4 regions of the Undibacterium sp. TJN25 genome follow, and region 4 is predicted to be linked to each of the others. Evidence: predicted binding sites of a transcription regulator. Region 4 holds the regulator's gene; each other region holds the start of a gene.
What was found. The regulator LexA, encoded in region 4, represses DNA repair genes until DNA is damaged. The targets are predictions, from matches to a motif close to ACTGTATNNNNATACAGT.
Positions count from the first base shown of each region.

Region 1: the regulator LexA is predicted to act here: its motif matches at 1,458-1,475, upstream of ruvA (Holliday junction branch migration protein RuvA).
Region 2: the regulator LexA is predicted to act here: its motif matches at 1,436-1,453, upstream of dinB (DNA polymerase IV).
Region 3: the regulator LexA is predicted to act here: its motif matches at 2,061-2,078, upstream of imuA (translesion DNA synthesis-associated protein ImuA).

Region 1 is NZ_JBMPPM010000013.1:111,523-114,925, forward strand. Features, by position in the region: gene ruvC (crossover junction endodeoxyribonuclease RuvC) at 34-576, shown strand; gene ACO0LO_RS25515 (GNAT family N-acetyltransferase) at 611-1,342, opposite strand; gene ruvA (Holliday junction branch migration protein RuvA) at 1,541-2,122, shown strand; gene ruvB (Holliday junction branch migration DNA helicase RuvB) at 2,129-3,184, shown strand.
Region 2 is NZ_JBMPPM010000012.1:104,650-108,052, forward strand. Features, by position in the region: gene ACO0LO_RS24665 (class I SAM-dependent methyltransferase) at 1-726, shown strand, start outside; gene ACO0LO_RS24670 (hypothetical protein) at 797-1,243, opposite strand; gene dinB (DNA polymerase IV) at 1,480-2,637, shown strand; gene ACO0LO_RS24680 (CheR family methyltransferase) at 2,696-3,403, opposite strand, start outside.
Region 3 is NZ_JBMPPM010000012.1:147,605-151,007, reverse strand. Features, by position in the region: gene ACO0LO_RS24840 (Y-family DNA polymerase) at 1-1,408, opposite strand, end outside; gene imuA (translesion DNA synthesis-associated protein ImuA) at 1,338-2,045, opposite strand; gene ACO0LO_RS24830 (Spy/CpxP family protein refolding chaperone) at 2,255-2,773, shown strand; gene ACO0LO_RS24825 (response regulator) at 2,846-3,403, shown strand, end outside.
Region 4 is NZ_JBMPPM010000002.1:475,815-479,217, reverse strand. Features, by position in the region: gene rplI (50S ribosomal protein L9) at 1-60, opposite strand, end outside; gene rpsR (30S ribosomal protein S18) at 89-373, opposite strand; gene priB (primosomal replication protein N) at 387-680, opposite strand; gene rpsF (30S ribosomal protein S6) at 722-1,090, opposite strand; gene lexA (transcriptional repressor LexA) at 1,424-2,083, shown strand; gene lon (endopeptidase La) at 2,284-3,403, opposite strand, start outside.

The DNA.
Region 1 (3,403 bases), on a different contig from region 4:
CGCAAGCGGGAGAGAATGGGAATTTCTTCATCAATGATCATCCTCGGCATCGACCCCGGTCTGCGCACTACAGGTTTCGGCCTTATCCAAAAGCAGGGCAGCAAGCTCGGCTATATCGCCTCCGGCACGATTAAGACGCAGGATGCCTCCTTGCCGGAACGCTTGAAGACCATCCTGGCTGGCGTTTCCGAAATTATCCGCACCTATAACCCCGATTGTTCGGCGATAGAAAAAGTCTTCGTCAACGTCAACCCCCAATCCACCCTCCTGCTAGGCCAGGCCCGTGGCGCGGCAATCTGTGCGCTAGTAAGCGCTGACCTCTCCGTCGCGGAGTACACCGCCCTGCAGGTCAAACAGGGCGTCGTCGGACATGGCAAGGCAAAAAAAGAACAGGTGCAGGACATGGTGCAGCGCCTGCTGTCCTTGCCCGGCCTGCCGGGAAGCGATGCGGCCGATGCATTGGGCGTGGCCATCTGCCATGCGCATAGCGGCGATACGCTGGCTACCCTGGGCGCGATTGCACCGGAACTGGCCAAACGCGGCTTACGCGTGCGCGCCGGGCGGCTGATAGGTTGATAAGCTGAGGCTTGCCAGATACCGTCAAATGTTGTCAGGCGCGGCTGCGGTACCAGTAGCGGTAGGCTGCCACAAATCCCAGCGACTCATATAAGCGGATGGCGGGCATATTGCTCGCGACGACCTGCAGGTAAGCAGTGTCGGCGCCGCCCTGCTTCGCAGCCTGCAAGATACCTATTGTCAATGCGCGTCCATGGCCCTGCCTTCGCACGAGGGGATCGGTCGCAATATCGAAAATGCCGGCATACTTGCCATCGATGACACCCAGACCCGCCGCAGCGCCGCCCTCTACGCTGCCGTAAATCGCGGGCAAGGCCAGCATTTTCAGCAATTCGACATGCTTGGCTTTTCTTGCCGGCGACGCGTTGTCCAGCCTTTGCATCTGAGCGAACCAGGCGTCCGCATCGAGTTCGCGGTAGATGGCTGGAGCGGGCGGCAGGTCGCCGAGGCTGCTTGTCATCACTAGGCTGTCGTCTATCCGCGCCAACCCTTTTTGTTCCAGGAATATATCCAGCACGTCGTTGTGCGCATGCCCGGTCAACCGGAAGGTCAGCGGGATGTCCTGCCGCGCAAACAGCGCTTCGCAGTAGCGGAATTTCTGCTCCAAAGGGAGGCTGGATGGCGCCAGCGGATTGACTGAGTTCGCCCGCTTTGGCCCTCCGCGCGCCATGCGGACGAGCCAGCCGTCATGCAGCAGCGTTTGCGACGCGGGTAAGGCGCTGAAGCTGGATTCTTCTATTCTTTGGTGCAAGGGAAGCAAAGGCATTTCAGTTTGAGCCCACAAATTAAGGTTAAAAGCGCAGCAAGCCGGCGCTCAGTGCTATCGGCTTACTTTAAAAGCAATAGTCGAGAGCCGGATACGGTTTTTAAACAGCCTAAAGCCTGATTAAATTTCCAGTAGTATCGCAAATAACGGACTTCTATCCTGTATCATTCTAAGCATTATTTTTAGGATGAGCTCGCAATGATAGGTCGTATCTCTGGTCTGTTGCTGGAAAAGAATCCCCCTCAGCTGGTGGTTGATTGCCAGGGCGTCGGGTATGAGATCGATGTGCCGATGAGCACTTTCTATAATTTGCCGGGCCTGGGCGAAAAAGTGGTGCTGCTGACCCACCTGACGATACGAGAAGACGCCCACATCCTGTTCGGCTTCGGCACGGCAGAAGAGCGCAGCGTGTTCCGCCAGTTGATCAAGATCAGCGGTGTGGGGGCGCGGACTGCGCTTTCCATCTTGTCCGGCATGTCGGTGGCAGATCTGGCGCAGGCAATCACGCTGCAGGAAGCAGGACGGCTGACCAGGGTGCCTGGCATAGGCAAGAAAACTGCTGAGCGCCTGCTGCTGGAGCTAAAAGGCAAGCTGGGCGCCGACCTGGGTGCGGTCAGCGGCGGCGCCATCGCCAGCGACCATAGTTCCGACGTGTTGAACGCACTGCTGGCGCTGGGCTACTCAGATAAGGAAGCACTGATGGCCGTCAAGAAAATCCCGGACGGCACCGGTGTGTCCGAGGGGATTAAGCTGGCATTGAAATCTCTTTCAAAGGGATAATGGCGCATGAGCATCCAGACCGATAATTTCTCCGAACAGCGCATCATAGCGCCCACGCCCTCTTCTCCGCAGGAAGAGGCGATAGAGCGCGCGCTGCGCCCCAAGCAGCTGGAGGAATATGTAGGCCAGGAAAAGATTCGAGGCCAGCTGGAGATTTTTATCGCCGCCGCGCGCAACCGCGGCGAGGCGCTGGACCATACCTTGCTGTTCGGCCCGCCGGGCCTGGGCAAGACCACGCTGGCACATATCATTGCGCGTGAAATGGGCGTCAACCTGCGCCAGACTTCCGGTCCGGTCCTGGAACGCGCCGGTGATTTGGCAGCGCTGCTGACGAACCTTGAGGCCAATGACGTACTGTTCATTGACGAGATCCATCGCCTGTCGCCGGTCGTTGAAGAAATCCTGTATCCGGCGCTGGAAGACTACCAGATCGATATCATGATAGGCGAAGGACCTGCTGCGCGTTCGGTAAAGCTGGACCTGCAGCCGTTCACGCTGGTGGGCGCCACCACGCGTGCCGGCATGCTGACCAATCCGCTGCGCGACCGCTTCGGCATCGTGGCACGGCTGGAATTTTACACGGCAGCAGAGCTGACCAAGATCGTCACCCGTTCCGCTTCGCTGCTGCATGCACCGATACAGCCGGATGGCGCGCGCGAGATCGCACAAAGGGCACGCGGCACACCGCGGATTGCCAACCGCCTGTTGCGCCGTGTGAGGGACTATGCCGAAGTGAAAGGCAACGGCGAGATCACAAAAGCCATCGCCGATGCGGCGCTGATCATGCTGGATGTAGACCCGGTCGGCTTCGACCTGATGGACAGGAAACTACTGGAAGCGGTGCTGTTCAAATTCGGCGGAGGGCCGGTGGGTCTGGATAATCTGGCCGCAGCCATAGGCGAAGAACGCGACACGATAGAAGACGTGCTGGAACCCTACCTGATACAGCAGGGCTATCTGCAACGCACACCGCGCGGCCGCATTGCAACGCCGAGCGCCTACCAGCATTTCGGCGTTACCGCACCAAAGACCGGCGCCAACGGCGAACTGTGGGGTGGATAGGTCCGAACTGTTTTAATAGCCGCAAGCAAAGAATGCCTGCTGGCAAACGGAGCTTCCTACGCGCAGTTTGCCCCTGAAGTATTCGCACAACCGTGCCATTTTTTTGCGCGCGTTTTGTTCAAGGTTTGCAACGTTATCGCTGAAAATTTGTAACGGATTGTGCAAATATTTTTTGCCGCGCCTCGTTTTTTTGAACCTCTTCTCACTTTCCCATCATCT
Region 2 (3,403 bases), on a different contig from region 4:
TGCGTTGCGAGCACGCTGTTCATATCGACAGTTGCTGTTCACGCGGCTGATCTGACTTCTGCTGCAGCGCTTGCCGCGGACACCGGTCGTCCGGCTGAGGACACGGCGCGTGATGCAGACCGTAAACCTGCTGACATGCTCGCGTTTGCGCAAGTCAAACCCGGTAACACTGTGGTCGATTACTTTCCGGGAAAAGGGTATTTCACCCGCGTCCTCAGCACCGCCGTAGGGCCGCAGGGAACGGTGTATGCCGTCACCCCGCAATTGTTGATCGACAAGCTTAAAGGCCGCCCTCTTCCTCCGCCCGTATCCGCCGAAGCGGGACGCAGCAATGTCCATGAAGCGATTGGCAACGGCGCTACGCTGAATGTGCCGGTAAAGGCGGATCTGGTGTGGACTTCGCAAAACTATCATGACATCCATATCTGGGGCGGCGCCGATGGCGCTGTTCAACTGAACAAGGCGGCCTTCGACGCGCTCAAGCCAGGCGGTATATATGTAGTGCTGGACCATGCGGCTGCCGCAGGGCTGGATGACGCCGGCATGGCAAAGCTGCACCGTATCGACGAAGCGCTGGTCAAGAAGGAAGTGACCGCAGTCGGTTTTGTCCTTGACGGCGAATCGCAGCTGCTGCGCAATCCGGCAGATCCGCGCAATGCCGCCATCTTTGACGCCTCCATTCGCGGCAAGACCGACCAGTTCATCCTGCGTTTCCGCAAGCCTTGACAAAGGCGGCACCGGCTGCAATGTGCGGCCCGTGCTGTTGCGCATTCATTCAGGGCCATCCCGCAGAAAGTCAATTGCAGGTTTGGCCCTGCGAAGGGTTATAGCAAAGCGCGGTGCCGTTTTTGGCGCAAATCAATTCGCCGCTATTACAGCTCAGCCCCTGATTGCAGGACTGCCCCTGGGAAGCGCTGAAGCAGGATTGTCCATACTGGCCGCTGCACGACTGCTGGCCGGCGGAGCACACGAGGCCGGCAGAGCAGGTCTGGCCCTGCGACGGATCGTAACAATACTTGCCCTGCTTGCCGGCGCAGATCTGCTGGTTGGTGTTGCATACCATGCCCTGGTTGCAGGTTTGCCCATCCGATGGGCTGTAACAGGCGCGGCCGGATTCCCCTACACACACTTGCTGGCCGCTATTGCAAACCAGCGCTGCAGGCGATGCCGGCTGCCATGCATGCGCGCCGCTTGCCAATAGCAAAGACAGGCTCAGGCTTATCCAGTAGAACAGTTTTCTCATGATGACGCTCCGAACCGAAAAATCCGCGGTAATTGCATACTTGATATTGATTTAACATAGTCGGTTGCCGTTGTATCTTCTTCCGTGCGATGTCTAACGCTGACGAGAACGTTCCTGGATATTTAGTATGCCGGCTCCTGCAACACTCCATCAATACAGGGTGGCCTTGCCCACCCTTGCATGCCCCGCTATACTGAATGCCTACACAGTATATTTGACAAGCCAGTTAAGACAGAATGAAATCGCAAGGAGAACGCCGCATCGCCCATCTGGACATGGACGCCTTCTACGCGAGCGTGGAGTTGCTGCGCTATCCGGAATTGCGCGGGCTACCCGTCGTCATCGGTGGCCGTTCATCCAATAAGCCGGTAGATTTGCCGGATGGCAGCCGCGAATTTGCGAGGCTGCGCGACTATGTGGGGCGCGGCGTCGTCACCACTTCCACCTATGCTGCGCGCCAGCTGGGCGTTTTTTCCGCCATGGGGATGATGAAGGCGGCCAAGCTGGCGCCGGATGCCTTCATCCTGCCGACCGACTTTGATTCTTACCGCCATTATTCCAAACTCTTTAAGCAGGCCGTTATTGATATCGTGCCGAAAATAGAAAACCGGGGCATTGATGAGATCTACATCGATTTCAGCGGACATGACGAAGAGACGCATTTTCTGGCAACCCGCATCAAGAACGCGGTGAAAGAGGCAACGGGCCTGTCATGCTCAATCGGCGTAGCACCGAACAAATTGCTGGCAAAGATATGTTCGGACCTGGAAAAGCCCGATGGACTGACCATCCTGTCCATGGACGACATCCCTGCCCGCATCTGGCCGCTGAATGTTAAAAAGGTCAATGGCATAGGTCCCAAGGCGACCGAGCGGCTTGCCGGCCTGGGCATCCACACGGTGGGCGATCTGGCCGCCGCCGATCCGGACCTACTGCAGACCAATTTCGGCGCCAGGTATTCTGCGTGGCTACACAAGGTTGCACGCGGCATCGACGACCGCGAGATCAGCACCAGTTCAGAGCCGAAAGGTATCAGCCGCGAGACCACATTTGAACGCGACCTCCATGCAAAGCATGACAGGGATCGGCTTTCCACGATTTTTACCGAACTCTGCACCCGGCTGTCCGATGATCTTGTCCGCAAGGGTTATGTGACCCGCACCGTAGGCATCAAGATCCGCTACACCGATTTTCGCATCGTCACTCGCGACGTTACGCTACCTTCTGCTACCTCCAATGCCGATAAAATACGCCGTGCCGCTGGCGAATGCCTGCGCCGGGTGCCGCTGGACGAAAAATTTCGGCTGCTGGGCGTGCGCGCCAATGCACTAAGCAAAGCGGGAGAGCAGGAGGAGGACGGATACCTGCTGCAAGGCGACCTGTTTCAGCAATAACCGGTACGTGGTTTAAAAAAAACGCCGGGAATGTGCAGGAGAAAGTAGATGACGTCGGTCAGTGCGGCAGCCGTGAGTTCTGCCGGAACAGTGCGAACTCAGGCGACAGCGGCGCGAAGCGCGTTTCCAGTTCCAGCGTCTTGATTGTGCTCGAAGGAACGTCCAGCACGCCGAAGCTGGACAGGCTGTCAACAAATACGCCGACCGCGCGCCGTCGCAATGCCGGCCCGAATTTGTACAGGCCATGCGGGCACATGATGAGCTCAAACTCATTGAAGGAAGCGTCCGTGCCCAGGCTGAATGGCGACCAGGTGATGTTTTTCGACAGGTCCTCGCGCAGGTAAAAACGATTTTCACCGCCTTCGCTCTCAGGACTGCCCCTGCTCATGTATTCCGTCAACGCATGTTTTCCGCCGCTGTCGCGGTAGCTGACGTCGAATTCTTCCAGCTCTTCGCCGGTAAAGCCGGTGTGCCTTATTTCCTGCAGTGCCAGCTCGCTCGCCGATGTTGCGTATATCTGGGTCTTGCCCGACAGGCCCTCCTCTTCCAGCAAAATAGCTAAGGTACAGACCTCCGCCATGCTGCCGCATTCGGCCACCCAGATATTCACTTCGGCATGGGTGCGCAGGCGCGGCACCAGCGCATCCCGCACGAAATGGCATTTTCTCGGATTGTCGAACAGGCGGCCGGGACGCAGCACCAGACGCTGCAACAGCAGTTCGCGGGTCTTGGGATCGTGCAATACACGCTCCTGCAAGGCGGAGAG
Region 3 (3,403 bases), on a different contig from region 4:
TCCAGTAATGCACATGGTCTTCACCCTCGGCAATGTAGTAGTCGCGCGTAACCAGTTGCCCGTTCCACCAGCCTGCTTCTATTCTTTCGGCGGGTGATACCAGTTTGAGCTGGGAATTGTAATAGGGGCGGTGGTTACGCAGGATCAGGGCGACGGGCCTGGCAAACAGCCAGGCGGGGCGCACCAGCTTGTCCGGCAAGGCGGCGGGCTTGTTTTTTTGCAGCACGGGTACCCAGGCATTGGCCACTTCCGGCCTGTGGTCGGCCTGCGGCGACGCCTGCAGCACATTGTCCGCGCCCAGCCTGGCCACCAGCAATTCCACCAGCCGGTGGTGGTCTTCCGGAGAGCCTCCCGGTTCCGGAAACAACGAGTCGCTGGGTGCCTGCATCGCTTCCACCTGGCTGGCTTCCAGGCTGATCGCAATAACGGGGGCCGCCATATCGAGATGCGCCAGCCTCTCCTTCAGCAGGCGCAGCAGATGTTCTTCGCGCCATGTCGCTTCCGCCAGTGCGATCAGCAATACCGTGTGCGGGATGGCCTGGCGTCCACGTTCATGTTCCAGCTGCAGTGTAATTTTGGTGACCGCCAGTTGCCTGGCTGTCAGCCAGCCCGTCAGTTGCACCAGCAGGCTATGAGCAAACAGCAGGATGGCTTCCGCATGCTCCATGCGGTCCGGTAACTCTACCCGGGCGCGAAAACCCGGCGGCGCCACGATCCAGCTGAATAATTCTTGCGCCTCGCCGTAAGCGCTATCCATCGCTTCCAGCAGTTCCTTGCCGCAGCGGCGTTGCAGGCCTGGACGCGGCAAGCGGCGCAATTCACCCAGCCGGCGGCAGGCAACGCCATGCAGCCAGCCCAGCCATGGCGTAGCTGCCGGCAGTAAGGCCAGTGGCAAGCGGTCCAGCATCGGCGTCAGGCTTTTCATTGTCAGGCTGCGTCTGCGGCCCGGCTTGCCCAGCGCAGCACTGTGTGCCAGCAGCCATGCGCCACCGGCTGTGGTGGCGCAGCCCATGCAGGCAGACAGCCCCAGCGCCTGCATGGTCTGGCGGATACGCCGGCATAGTGCGCGGATGCCGCCGAACAGACGCAGGCTGGCACCGACATCCATCAGCATGCTGGCATCTTCCGCCCCGGTCACCTGAGGTGAATATTGCAGCAGGGCCATCGCTACCCGGTGCAGGGCTTCCTGCTCGCGCAGCGGCTCGCGCTGGTGGAAAACGGCATCCGGCAGCAGCATCTGCACGCCGCCGCGGCGCATATCCAGCTGCACACCTGCGCCGCGCGCGAGGGTAGACATCGCCGACACGCGATTCTGGTCCAGTACGACAGTGCCTGCATCACCCAGCCAATACGGGCGAAATACTTCCAGCTGAAGCAAAGGCAGGTATAAGGCTATCCACAAACGCATGATCGGAAAAACGGAGTAGGGGAGACAGGGAAAGGAGTAGCGGCACATCACGCGATGCGCCACGCCGTTTGGTAAAATCAATTTGCAGGCCCTGGTGTACTGGCTGCAGGCTGAGGCGCAGCGCCGCCGGTGAAGGCTGCCCTGCGCAAGCCAGCGGCCTGACCATGAAAAACAGCGCATCATTGCTTTGCGCTGCCAGATGCAGCCGGCGCAGCGATTCATTGCGGATATGCTTTTGCCATAGCAGCAATGCGCCGCAACTGCCGGTGCGCAATATCTGTTCGCTGGCCCATAAAGCATCGCCCGGCTTCTGGCTGCGTACCCACAGGAATTGCGAGGGCGAAAGACCAAAGCCGGATAAGGCCAGGCTTTGCGGCTGGTGTGGCGGTTGCACCAGCGCAATACGCCGTCCGGCCAGCTTGGTCAATGCAGGTCGTAGCAGGCTAAGTTCAGCCGCTCCACTTTGCTGTATCAGCAACTCTATCAGCACACCCGTAGGCCAGCCGTTGCCCGGCAATTCCCGGTCCAGCGATGCATGGCCGCTGCCCACGCACACCGTGGAACTGCGTGCAAGCTGCGACGCGCGCCATAGAGATGGGTGAATAGCCTCTGCAGAGGGGATGGAGTGTGCTTGCATGTCTGATGAAAATATACTGTATATATATTCAGTATATTCTCATATTCGCTTAATTTCCATACTTGTCATATTTGAATGCAGCAATGCCCTTCTAGCAGCTGCCAGCTGCTTTACAAAACTTTACCTGGCATACATGCTGCAGAAAACCGCGGCATCTACAGTGACACCATGCAAGCGAATTCTTCGCTGCACTCATCAAGGAGTATCGTATGAACGGGCAAAATACAGACAAACCATCGGCTGCACAATCACCGCGCACAGGCAGGCGCTGGATTGCCGCCGCGGCCGTTGCCAGCGTGGTGGCAGCACTGTCCATTACCGGCATCAGCTTTGCCGGCGACGCCATGGAAGGGCACTGGCACGGCCGGGGCGGGCATCATGAAATGACGCCGGAAGCGATGTCCAGACATGTGGATGCCATGGTCAACCGCATCCTGGCTGACGGCACACCGGAACAGAAAGCCAAGGTAAGCAGCATTGCCAACGCAGCTTTCAAGGATTTGTCCTCGCTGCGTCAGCAGCATCGCGCCGACCGTCAGCAAGCCATCACGCTGCTGACCCAGCCCACGGTGGACCGCGCCGCGCTGGAGCGGGTTCGTGCAAACGAAATGCGTCTGGCCGACCAGGTGTCGCGGCGCATCACGCAGGCCCTGGCCGATGCCGCCGAAGTGCTGACACCGGATCAGCGCCTGAAGCTGGCGGAGCACATGAAGAAAAGGATGGGCTGATTTGGCATTGCAGATGGGCAGTCTATTGTAGACTAGCCCATCTCTAATTCAGCCAATTCAGTAAAACTCAGAATGACTCAACACGTATTAATGATAGAAGACGACCAACGCCTGGCAGGCATGGTCGCCACTTACCTGGGGCAAAACGGCTTCGCTGTGCAGCATGCAGCAAGCGCCCGCGAAGGCCTGGACAAGCTGAAGGAGCATGCAAGCGGCGCTGCGTTTTCGCTGATCGTGCTGGACCTGATGCTGCCGGATGCCGACGGCCTGGACGTGTGCAAGCAGATCCGCGCGCAGCCTGGTGCGGTGGCCAATACGCCCATCATCATGTTGACTGCCAGGGGAGAGCCGATGGACAAGGTTGTGGGGCTGGAACTGGGGGCCGACGATTATCTCGCCAAGCCGTTTGAGCCACGGGAATTGCTGGCCCGGCTGCGCGCCTTGCTGCGCCGCCAGCAGGCAACGGCCATCGCCTCCAGCGCCGCCGCGCGCGTGCTGCATTTCGGCCGGCTGGAGCTGAACCTGGATGCCCGCACCGTAAAACTGGACGGACAGGAACGCATCCTCACCGCCTACCAGTTCAACCTGCTGGCAGCAATGGCCGAACGGGCAGGGCATGTGCTGTCGCGC
Region 4 (3,403 bases):
ACGAACTACATCACCCAGGTTGCCGAGATTAACGACTTTATCAATCAGAATAACTTGCATATTTTTCTCCTAAACGTTCAGCCGTCAATTACGCTGTGTGCAGATCAGTGTATGGCAGCAACGCGAGGTAGCGTGCGCGCTTGATTGCTGTGTCAACTTGACGTTGATACAGGGCTTTAGTACCTGTCAGACGTGCTGGCATGATTTTGCCGTTTTCTTGCACGAAGTCTTTCAGTGTGTCGATGTCTTTGTAATCAACTTGTTCTACGTGTGCAGCGGTGAAGCGGCAGAATTTTTTACGCTTGAACAGTGGATTTTGTTGCTGACGCTTTTGTTTCAGCTTGCTTTTATCAAATTTTTTACCGAATGCCATTTTTGGCTCCTAATCAGGTGGTAGCTTCGAATTCAACGATGTGAAATACGAGGCTTTTGCTATTGCGGTTCTTGCGCGACAAAAAACCCGTGAATGCCATGACGACGCCCAACTCTATGTCCATGAATCGTTTTGAGATTTCACCCGCAGCTATTGCGGATATTTCAAATTCGACCAGGCGGCTGGTGTTGGCCTCCATCTGCTGCGAGCTATGCATCAATATTGCTGAAGCTATCGGAATTCCGGCCGGCGTATAACGCAACACACCTTTTTCCGCAATACTGGCAACGACTCTAAGCTGGTTCACTGATTTCTGTTGCGTCCTCTAACAGGTCAAATACGAATGAATTAAGCTGCAGGCGCTTCAACGCGTGAAGTCTTGGCAGCATCTTCCTTCTGTACTGCTTTCATCATTGGCGAAGGAGCTGTTTCAGCTTTTTTCATTTTTACTGTGAGGTGGCGCAGAACGGCATCATTGAATTTGAATGCTGTTTCCAACTCAAGCAAAGTCTCAGCGTCGCACTCGATGTTCATGCAAACATAGTGAGCTTTCGCCAGCTTCTGGATCATGTAGGCGAGTTGACGGCGGCCCCAGTCTTCCACACGGTGAACTTGACCGTTGCGGGCTGTAACGCTGGCTTTGTAGCGTTCGATCATTGCAGGCACTTGCTCGCTTTGATCCGGGTGTACGATAAATACGATTTCATAATGACGCATATATTCTCCTTGTGGACAATAAAATAGCCCGCCTCGGCGTCAAGACGAGTGCGGGAAGAGGAAAGCCCACGACTATACCCGGTTTTGCCAAATTGTTCAATAGTTTCAGCCACTTGTTCCCTTTACCTCCGGGCGGATCGCGGCAGCGGCCATTTCAGTTCATCGGCCCGGCCGTCTTTTTCGTAGTTTCTGTGCTTTTTTCAGAATTTTCACAGCCAAGGCTTGCGTTTATAACTATATTTTGCGCTATACTGTACAAAAATACAGGCTGAGCATATAAGCAGCCTGTATTTATGTACACCAGCCCAGTCAGCCCTACATCAGAGAAACCACATGCTAAAACTTACTGCACGCCAGGAACAGATATTGACGCTGATCAAGGACGCCATCCAGAACACCGGCTTCCCACCCACCCGTGCCGAGATCGCCAATGAGCTGGGCTTTCGCTCCACCAATGCAGCGGAAGAGCATCTGCAGGCGCTGGCGCGCAAGGGGGCAATAGACATAGCCCCAGGTACATCGCGCGGCATACGCCTGCGCGAATCGGCGCACGACAGCAGCCGCACGTCAGGGATGCAATTGGCACTGCCCCACCCCGCGCTGATGCAGCTGAGCCTGCCGCTGATAGGCCGCGTTGCCGCCGGCTCGCCGATACTGGCGGAAGAACACGTGGACAAAACCTACGCGGTAGACCCGGCGATGTTTTCCGCAACGCCGGATTACCTGCTGAAGGTGCGAGGCATGTCGATGCGCGACGCCGGCATCCTGGATGGCGATTTGCTGGCGGTAAAAAAATCCGACCAGGCCAAGAACGGCCAGATCGTGGTCGCCCGCCTGGGTGAAGATGTTACCGTCAAACGCTACAAGCGTACCGGCTCCATTATTGAACTGCTGGCGGAAAATCCGGATTATCCGAACATCAAGGTCGGCGAGCAGGACGAGGATTTTTCACTGGAAGGCCTTGCCGTTGGCCTGGTGAGGGCGTGGACCTAAATCCGCCGCCATAGGTAGCCCGGAAAGAGCGCAGCGCAATCCGGGAGAACTTCATAAAAACGGTGAACAAACATCACTAATTTAAGCTCTGGCCCATCCAGACAGCAAAGCCAAGAAGGTCAATCGCACATGCCGACTAGCCTCCAATAAAAAAAACGCCCCGATTTTTATTCGGGGCGTTTTTGCATGAGACGAAGTTCTTAGTGCTTTACAACACCGGTATCTACCTGGCCGTCGGTCTTGGCAGCAGCCGCTGCGACCGGCACCTCCTCTTCCACCAGCTCTACCGGCTGACGCTCCAGCGCAATTTCCAGGACCTTGTCTATCCAGCGCACCGGGATGATTTCCAGTTTGTTTTTGACGTTGTCCGGAATCTCGGCCAGATCCTTGGCATTTTCTTCCGGAATCAGCACGGTCTTGATGCCGCCGCGATGAGCTGCCAGCAGCTTCTCTTTCAGGCCGCCGATAGGCAGGACTTCGCCGCGCAAGGTGATCTCACCCGTCATTGCCACGTCTGCGCGCACAGGGATGCCCGTGAACACCGATACCAGCGCCGTTGTCATCGCAATACCTGCCGATGGACCGTCTTTCGGCGTCGCGCCTTCCGGCACGTGGATATGGATATCGCTCTTCTCAAACACCTCAGCCTTGATGCCCAGACGCTTGGCGCGGCTGCGGACAACGGTGCGGGCCGCTTCGATCGACTCCTTCATGACGTCGCCCAGGGTACCGGTGCGTATGACGCCGCCTTTACCCGGCATCGACACAGCCTCGATCGTCAGCAGATCGCCGCCAACTTCAGTCCACGCCAGACCAACTACCTGGCCAACCTGGTTGTCCTTGACTGCCACGCCGAAATCATAACGGCGCACGCCCAGGAATTTATCCAGGTTTTTGGAACTGATGATCGCTTTCTTATCGCTTTTCTTCAGCAGCAGCATCTTGACGACTTTGCGGCAGATCTTGGAGATTTCACGCTCCAGCGAACGCACACCGGCTTCCCGCGTGTAGTAACGGATGATGTCGCGCAATGCACCTTCCGAAACGCTGATCTCTTCTTCCTTCAAACCATTGTTCTTGATTTGCTTCGGCAGCAGATAACGTTGCGCAATGCTGGTTTTTTCATCTTCGGTGTAACCCGACAAACGTATTACTTCCATCCTGTCCAGCAAAGCCGGCGGGATGTTGTATGAGTTGGACGTCGCCACGAACATCACATCGGACAGATCGAAATCCACCTCGATATAGTGGTCTGAGAAAGTGTGGTTCTGCTCAGGATCCAGCACCTCCAGCAAAGCGGACGAAGGATCGCCACGGAAA